One region of the Paenibacillus sp. 7541 genome, then DNA from elsewhere that is predicted to be linked to it. Evidence: riboswitches for the same ligand, from Rfam matches in the RefSeq annotation. Region 1 holds a riboswitch; the other holds the start of a gene.

Region 1 (4,582 bases):
GTCAGGTGACCGCCGTGGGCCAGATTCATCCCGAGCACGGTATCGCCTGGATTAAGCGCCGCCAGATATACCGCCATATTGGCCTGAGCTCCGGAATGCGGCTGCACATTGGCATGATCCGCACCGAACAATTGCTTGGCACGATCGCGCGCAATATCCTCCACGATATCCACGCGCTCGCATCCGCCGTAATAGCGTTTGCCAGGATACCCTTCCGCATATTTATTGGTCAGCACCGAGCCCATCGCTTCCATAACCGCCTCGCTGACAATGTTCTCCGAGGCAATCAGCTCGATATTGCTGCGCTGACGCTTCAGCTCCAGGTCCATCGCTTCCAGCACCGCTGGGTCATTCTTCCGCAAGTGTTCCATCATGATTCGAATCCTCCCATATTGTAGATTATTGTGTCCGCACCTTATGTCAGGCGCAGCTGTACACCAAGCGTCTCATCGAATTAATCACACAGGGCCGAGCCGCCCTCAGACTCCAGTTGGTACACCGCCCTCTGGCCGCCGATCAGCTTCGGCCGGGAATAGGCCGCGTTCACACGAGCCTCGCCGATATACCTCAGACTCGGACGGAAGGGCACCGCCACACTCCGCAGATGCATGCCGATCAAGGTTTCGCCGATATCGATGCCCGCATGGGCCTCCATCCGCTCCGCGAGACAAGGATCGTTCAGCTTCCGGTAGGCGTAAGCCGCCATTGAGCCGCCAGCTCCGGGAACCGGCACCGCAGCCACTTCATTCAGGCCCAGCGTCTCCAGCAGCTCACGCTCCATGACCAGCGCCCGGTTCAGATGCTCGCAGCATTGAAAGGCCACTGCGAAACCGAACGCCGCCTGGACTTCCGCGATGCCCTGATACAGCGCCTCCGCCGTCTCCACCGCACCGCCGGTGCCGATTCGCCGACCAGCCACCTCGCTGGTGCTCGCACCGACCACCAGCACTTTGCCCGGACCCAGCTTCGCCGCCTCGGCCAATTCCCGGACGATGGCCGCTGTCTGTTCGCTGAAAGATATGTTCGAAGATGTACTCAAGTCGATCGTCTCCTTTCATACCGCTGATCTGCCGGACAAGCAGCTGCGCACAAGCCCCCAAACCTATAAGGGATGCGATTCAGCGCCCTGCTCGATTCCGTCACCGGACGATTAACGCTTCAAATACCGCTCTTCAATCGCCTTGATCTTGTCAACACGGCCCACATGACGCTCGCCATGACTGAATTCCGTAGTCAGCCAGGCGGTGACGATCTCTGCTGCCAGACCCGGACCGATGACTCGCTCCCCGAGCGCCAGCACATTGCTGTCATTATGCTCGCGGGTCGCCTTGGCGGAGAATACGTCATGCGTCAATGCGCACCGGATGCCAGGCACTTTGTTGGCAGCAATGCTCATGCCAATTCCTGTTCCGCATATCAATATCCCCCGATCCGCCTCGCCCGATACGACTTTCTCGCAGACCGGAAGCGCGTAGTCCGGATAATCGACGGAATCCGTGCAGCCGCATCCGAGATCGATGACCTCATGTCCGAGACCCGTAATGACGCTGGCAATTTCCTCTCTCAAGCGAATCCCAGCATGATCTGTTCCGAGTGCTACCTTCATCTATGAATAACCCCCTCATTCATGTTCGCTTTTGCGACTAAGCTTGTTTCATTATACCGCAATTTCCGCGCAAAAGACGAAAAAAGAGCAGTCAGCACACCGATAGTGTACTAAATGCTCTTTGCCCAGGCGACCGGCCGTATCATCCGATGCTCCATCGTGGTTTCATCCACTTCGTCGCCAGTTACACCGGATCTTTAGGTTCCCCTTCATCTTAAAGCAATTGCAGATGAAAGGCAAGCGCCATTTGCGGATGCCCTGATGATAAACCAGACTGCTTTCGCGCCTCAGGCGCCTGACAACATTTCATAAATAAGGCCCCAAATAAACCTCACCGCCACCATCACGCATCTTTAACAATAAACAAAAAAATGTAGGGCCTGATGAGAACGCAGGATGAGACGAACATCCGATGATCGGATCAAGCCCGATTCTGGTCCGAGGACGCCAGCTTGTCCAGCAGCCGGAATAAAGCGGTGCGGATTTCCGCAGCTGTCGCTTCATACTCTTCTCGGGATCCGCCGAACGGATCGGAGATGTCAAAGCTCGGTATGCGCTGCCGCAGCTCGATCAGCCGCTCCCTGTCCGCGTCGCTGATGTCATTGCCCAGCGATTTGGCAAGCTCCATCGACACGTACAGGCTGTCCTGTTCCTTCAGATCGCCGAGCACCCGCTCGTCATTTTCCACATATTCCTTAAGGGTATAAGTCTTGTCCGCAGCATCAGGGAACTGGCGGATCGCATACTGCTTATGGGACTGCGTTAACGTGAGCACCAAGTCCGCCCAATTAACCAGTTCGCCCGTGAGCGACTTGGAATAGAATTGATCGTGAATATCCTGGTCCTTCAGCACCGATTCCGCATGCCGTGATATCGGCATCCCTTCTACCGCCGCAACGCCGGCAGAGCGAACCTCAAGCTCGATTCCACGCTGCTTGGCCAGCTTGCGCAGCAACCCTTCGGCCATGGGACTACGGCACGTATTCCCGGTGCAGACGAATAAAATATGTTTCACGACCCCCACCTCCCGAAGTATCTATTACCCAGTATTCTATCAAAAGATAAACATCAAACCAAACACAAACAAAATAATGCCCCCGAGCATCTCGCCATACTCGCTCAGTCTGCCGCTTACCTGCCGTCCCACTGTCAGTCCAAGCACGGACATCAGCCCGCCAACGGCGCCGAAGCTGAGCGCAATCAGCACCATATCGTTGACAACCATCCCGAGCGAGAGGCCGACGGAAAACGAATCCATGCTGACGCTGAGGGAGAACAGCAGCATTCCGAACCAGGCGGTAGGCTTCATCACTTGTCCGCCGCCGCGGAAGGCATTGTAGATCATATGCATCCCAAGCAGAGCCAGCAGCCCGCCCGCTGCCAACCCGGTCACCTGACCGAGCAGCAGGCCCATATAGCGGCCAGCCATCATGCCGAGCATTGGCAAAATCATGTGGAACACGGCAATGAGCAGGCTGGTCATCAAGACATGCCTCCACCGGATTCCTCTCATGCCCATGCCGATGCCCAGCGAGAAGGCGTCAAGCCCAAGCGCAAACGCCATCATGAGTATTGTCGCAAGCTGTCCCGAATGGACAGATGCCATCTGCATGCCGATTCCCCCAAGTTCTGTGGTCTTGTACACCTTATGCGGACAAGGGGGAAAAGATGCCTGGAAAGGCGCTGCAGCGGCCCGCCCGCGTTATCGGGCCATGGCACAACCACGCATGCGCCGATACGCGGCTTGCGCCTACAGCCGCTCGTGATGGCTGTGCCTTGACTGGCGCCGCGCAGATTAAGACGCGGGGCAATAATCATATGGACAGCTGCCCGAGCGGCAGCTTGTCCATACCTGCGGCGCCTTAATGATATGCGGCGCAGGCAGAGGCGTGAGGCAGGGCGGGGCGTTCAATCCGTATGGATGACATGATGCCCCGCCGCCTTCAGCAGCCGGTTCATGACGGCTGCGCCAAGCCCTTGCTCCGGGCATGCCTCGGCGACGATGAAGGTGACCCCTTCATCGTCGAACCGGCGCAGCCCGGCGTACAGCCGGCGGGCGGCTTCCTCCGGTGCCGCCGCACTGCCGAGCGAGACGGCTACGCCGGCGCGGAAGCGATCGATGTGCTCGTCGTACGACAGCACACCGGTCACCTCCCCGCGCCGCGCCGCTGCCTCGAGCTCGGCCGCCATGCGGGACGCCACGGCATCGGCGTCCCGGCCCTGCACCACGCACATCGCGCCCTTCGGCGCATAGTGCGTGTACTTCATGCCCGGCGAGCGCGGCGCCGGGCTCTCCAGCGACCCGGCCTGCGCTAGCGCCGGGTCGCGCTGCACGCTTGCCGCCACTGCGGCAAGCTGCTCCTCCGTGACGCCGCCGGGACGAAGCACCGTCACGGCACCGTCCGGGCCGGCCTGCACCACCGTCGACTCGACGCCGACCCCGGCGGGGCCGCCGTCGACCACGCCGTCAATCCGGCCGGCCAAATCCACAAGCACATGCTCGGCCAGCGTCGGGCTTGGCCGACCTGAGCGGTTGGCGCTCGGCGCAGCGAGCGGACATCCGGCAGCGCTGATCAGCGCCAGCGCTACCGGATGGTCCGGCATGCGGACCGCCACCGTGTCCAGCCCGGCCGTCACCCGCGGGGAGACGGCCCCCTCCTTCACGGGCAGCACCAGCGTCAGCGGGCCCGGCCAGAATGCGTCCATCAAGGCGCGCTCCGTCTCATTGACTCCCGTCACCAGCGCTTCGAGCTGGGACCGGTCCGAAATGTGCACGATCAGCGGATTGTCCGACGGACGGCCTTTAGCTGCGAATACGTTCTCCACCGCCTGCGTGTTTCTTGCATCTGCGCCGAGCCCATATACCGTCTCGGTCGGAAACGCCACAATTCCGCCATGCGCGAGCGTTTGCCCCGCTTCTTCCAGCTTCACTCGCAGCACAGCCGCCTTCTCTAACGATTGAGTCAAACGGCTCGC
Region 2 (4,582 bases), on a different contig from region 1:
GCCCGGCTTCCAATTCGCATTTTTAAACTGCAGCAACGGCACCTTTTTCTGAATATAGATCAGACACATGAAGCTGGCCAGCAGCTGAGCAAGCACAGTCGCAAGCCCAGCCCCGGCTACTCCCATGCGAAATACCAGAATAAACACCAGATCCAGCACGATGTTAACGACACTGGCAAAGATCAAAATATAGAGCGGCGTGCGGCTGTCGCCCAGCCCCCGAAGCAAATTGGACAACAGGTTGAACAGCACTGCCGCACCGAGTCCGAAGTTGATGACAATCAGGTAATCGTATGCATCATCCAAAATTTCCGCCGGCGTGTTCATCATGACCAGCACAGGCTTGGTAAAAATGACGCTAAGCACGGTCAGCACCACCGTAAAGACGAGGCTGATCAATGCGCTTGCGCCTACGCTTTTTCGGATGCCTTCAATATCTCCCGCACCAAATCGCTGGGCAGTAACGATGGACAGCCCCGCCGTCATCCCCATGACAAAACCGAGCACAAAAAACATAATGCTGCCCGTCGAGCCTACAGCCGCCAAAGCATTAACCCCGATCGTCCTTCCGACAATAAAGGTATCGGCCATGTTGTAGAACTGCTGAAACAAGTTTCCGATCAGGAGCGGCAGTGTAAAAGCAATGATCAGTTTGACCGGGCTCCCTTGGGTTAAGTCTCTCATCCGATTTCTCCTATTATGTTATTCTCTAGTGCTTGCGGTCTCTATTTACTGCTATATTATCATGAACCGTTGGATGATCAACATAAATTTTTGTTCGATTTCGCACCGAGGGCCGGAAGCCTCGTTCACAACCCCTGAGACTTCCGGCCCTACCGGATGTTTATGCCTGCTCCACTACAAGACCCGCCAGTGCCTGAGCGGCCCGCTCACGCGCTTGCTCGGTCGTCTCGCCTGTCGATAAGGCCACCGCGACCCGGCGGCCCACCTTCGTTACAGGCTTGCCAAAAATTCGCACCTGCGTGCCGGGAACGGCCAGCGCCTTGTCCACGCCACAAATCGCATAATTATCCAGCTCCTCCGGCGCCTTCAGCGGCCGGCTCGCACCTGGCGCCACGAGTTCAATCTCCGGAACCGGAAAGCCGAGAATCGCGCGAACATGCAGCGCAAATTCGGACAGATTCTGACTTGCCAGTGTCACCAGGCCCGTATCGTGCGGACGCGGAGACACTTCGCTGAAGTAGACCTTATCTTCGGCCAGAAACAGCTCAACGCCAAACAAGCCGTACCCGCCCAGCTCATCGGTAATCGCTCTTGCGATCGATTTTGCTTCTTCGAGCTGTCGTTCGCTCATCGGATGAGGCTGCCATGATTCGATGTAGTCCCCGTTTTCCTGGATATGACCTATCGGCGGACAGAAGCTGGTTCCGCTCACGGAACGGACGGTCAGCAATGTAATTTCCGACTGAAACCGAATGAATTCCTCAATGATGACACGCCCGTTCTGAACCCGGCCGCCTTCCATTGCAATTTCCCAGCATGTCCGGATATCCTTCTCGCTCCGGCAGACGCTTTGTCCTTTGCCCGAAGAGCTCATCAGCGGTTTGATAACACACGGATAGCCCATTTCACGAACGGCCTGCTCAAACTCAGCGTACGTATCGGCAAAGCGATACCCTGCCGTAGGCAGCCCCAGCTGCTCCGCCGCCAGACGGCGTATCCCTTCACGGTCCATCGTCAGCTTGGCCGCTCGCGCAGTCGGGATGACGCGGAAGCCTTCCTCCTCCAGCTTCACCAGCTCGGATGTGGCCAACGCTTCGATCTCGGGCACGATCAGATCGGGCTGCTCGCGTTCAATAACCTCCCTCAGCTTCCCGGCATCCAGCATGTCAATCACCACATGACGATGAGCTACCTGCATCGCCGGCGCACCTTCGTAACGGTCGACCGCGATCGTCTCCACACCCAATCTTTGGGCTTCAATCAACACTTCTTTGCCAAGCTCGCCAGAGCCTAGCAGCAGCAGTTTCTTCGTTTTGAACATAAGGTTGCAGCTCTCCTTCTACTATGTAGTTTCCGCTTGTTATCATGGTTAAAGAACAAAAAAAGGCAAGGGTACCCAATGTCCCTTACCTTGCCCAGGCGTACGGCTGCTCTAACCGGATGTGCTCCCTCATGGTTCCCCATGCTTCGCCAGTTACACATCGAGCTTGTCATTTGTCAGCAACATCATACTGAATATTTCATGAAATTGCAATGATTGCGAAAATTTTGCCGCCAGCCATGATCGCTTATATAATGGGGGAAGCGGAATCGTTGCCTGCAGGCTTAGCACCATTATCCCGTTTGATCAGGGGCATCCCTGAACTAAGGGAGAATAACTCCGCTAAGAGGCTGGAGAGCCACCATGCACTTATTAAGCACTCAGGTGGTCTTGATCCTAAATTTAATTCAACTTATAGATCTTTAAGGGAGGCGTACGATCCATGACTGCAACCATCGACGATTTTATGAAGCTGGATATCCGCATTGGCACAATAGTAACCGCCCAATTCTTTACCGAGGCCATCAAGCTGACCATCGACTTCGGCGAGCTTGGCATCAAGCAATCCTCAGCGCAGATTACCCGCAGATATGACCCGGAAGAGCTGATCGGACGTCAGGTCGCCGCTGTGGTGAACCTGCCGCCAAGACGAATTGCCGGCTACAAGTCCGAAGTGCTTGTACTCGGTGGCGTTCCCGAGGAAGGCGATGTCGTTCTGCTCGCTCCCGACACCGCTGTTCCAAACGGCACACCCATCGCTTAATCCAGCAGATAGGCGGCGCCTAATCCTTAGGTAGGTGCAGGATCATTCTGACGATTGATGTGGACCCGGGCCGGTTGTCTCCCGCACAACGAGGCCGGCTGGGAGCACGATGCGGCGCTCGCTTAATGGCTCCCCGTCGATTTGATTCAGGAGCATGCGGACCGCCGCATGCCCCTTCTCAATAATGTTCTGCGACACCGTTGTGAGTGACGGTGACGTATATTCTGACATGAACAGATTATCAAAGCCGATCACCGAATACTCGCCTGGCACACTTTTATTTTTTTCCTTCAACCCTTTCAGAACCCCCATCGCACTGACATCCGAGAAGGAGAAGATCGCCGTCACATCAGGCAGCTCCACCAATTGGTCGGCCGCCTTATAGCCGCCTGCCAGCGAGGTCGGAAGCTTGATCATGAGTCTCGGATCATACGGGATACCAGCCTCTTCCAGCGCATCCCGGTAACCGAGCCAACGTTCATGCAGCACCCCGTAGTAGGCGATCCGCTCCATCGGAATATCTCCGATCAGCAGCGCAATGCGGCGATGACCCTGCTCGATCAGGTACGAGGTTGCACGGTAGCTGCCCTGCCGATCATCCAGATTCACCTGGTATAGTCCGCTATCCTTCAAATAGCTGTCGATGAAAACAGCTGGCACCCCGAGCCCCGTAACCCGCTGCACCGCCTGCGATCCCTCGTTCGTCCCGACGACAATCAATCCATCCAGCCTTCGCTCCTTCACAAACGAGAACGTCTCCGTCGCTTCGTCGATCCCGGTCAATATAATGTGGAAGCTGCGGTCCCGCGCTCCCTCCTCTACACCGGCAAGCAGATCCCAATAGAACGGATTATCCTGCAACCGCCCCGGCTTCATGGTCGGAACGACAACCCCGATCAGATCCGTTCTCTTTGTTTTCAGATTGCGTGCAGGCAAGTTCGGAGTATAACCGAGCTCATCAATCACTTTCCTGACCTTCTGTATCGTCTTCGTGGATACACGGCCTTTTCCGTTCACAACATTGGATACGGTAGCGATCGATACGCCCGCTTCCCTGGCCACATCCACAATGCTGACTTCTTGTTTCATTCAGACACCGCTCTCTGCATTAAACGTTTTACCATATTATAGCCCAATTCCGCCCAATCCGAAAATCAGCATCCGAACATCACTCATCCTCACTGCTCCTAAGCTGCTCGATACGTTCATCTATGCCGGACTTACAGTCACCAGCCTATATTTCCCGGGCCTCTAACAATTTGAAATGCCTGTCCGGGGTTGTGCACCGGCCCTGAACCTGTCCCGGAGATGACCACATTCGAGAACGTTCCCAAGCCGGTAACGGTGTCAAAATAGATGCCGTGCGTCCCTGCCCCGTCGATGGTGACTCGATCAAACGCAATATGCTGAATCCGCTGATTATAGCTGAGCTTCACGCCTTCGTACGTGCTGTCAAGGATATCGACCTGCTCAATCAAGATCGGAGCGGTAATGCTCTGGTTCTCGGCATAGATCCACAAGCCGCCAAAGCTTGTATTCCAGTTCGGCTCATACCCGCCGGTGCGAAGCAAAGTATTGCGCTTGATTTCCGTCGTTCCGCTGAAGCTGACAGCGTTAAAGCGGGTGCTGACCGCAATCCCGGCTGATGCAGTGACGGTATCCGCTCCGAGGTTATCCCACACTTTATTGTCTTTGCCGCCATAGATCGCAAATGTATTGGCCAGCACCGGAATCTGGGCCGTGTTATAACGGAACAGGTTGTTCTCGTTCGGAACGCCATCCGACCACATGGCAAACGCATCGTCACCGGTGTT

What was found. Region 1 has a riboswitch for ZMP and ZTP ahead of rpiB (ribose 5-phosphate isomerase B). Riboswitches for the same ligand answer to the same signal wherever they lie in the genome.
Region 2: another riboswitch for ZMP and ZTP. It lies ahead of purT (formate-dependent phosphoribosylglycinamide formyltransferase); the one in region 1 lies ahead of rpiB (ribose 5-phosphate isomerase B).

Annotation. Positions count from the first base shown of each region.
Region 1 is NZ_NQLZ01000021.1:1,552-6,133, reverse strand. It holds gene CHH75_RS12925 (serine hydroxymethyltransferase) at 1-374, opposite strand, end outside; gene CHH75_RS12920 (TIGR01440 family protein) at 455-1,039, opposite strand; gene rpiB (ribose 5-phosphate isomerase B) at 1,151-1,606, opposite strand; ZMP/ZTP riboswitch at 1,723-1,804, opposite strand; gene CHH75_RS12910 (low molecular weight protein arginine phosphatase) at 2,028-2,621, opposite strand; gene CHH75_RS12905 (manganese efflux pump MntP) at 2,661-3,218, opposite strand; gene CHH75_RS24650 (hypothetical protein) at 3,275-3,472, shown strand; gene CHH75_RS12900 (L-threonylcarbamoyladenylate synthase) at 3,515-4,582, opposite strand, start outside.
Region 2 is NZ_NQLZ01000003.1:28,384-32,965, forward strand. It holds gene CHH75_RS01995 (MATE family efflux transporter) at 1-684, opposite strand, end outside; gene purT (formate-dependent phosphoribosylglycinamide formyltransferase) at 845-2,005, opposite strand; ZMP/ZTP riboswitch at 2,091-2,172, opposite strand; gene csaA (chaperone CsaA) at 2,448-2,768, shown strand; gene CHH75_RS02010 (LacI family DNA-binding transcriptional regulator) at 2,811-3,857, opposite strand; gene CHH75_RS02015 (carbohydrate-binding protein) at 3,995-4,582, opposite strand, start outside.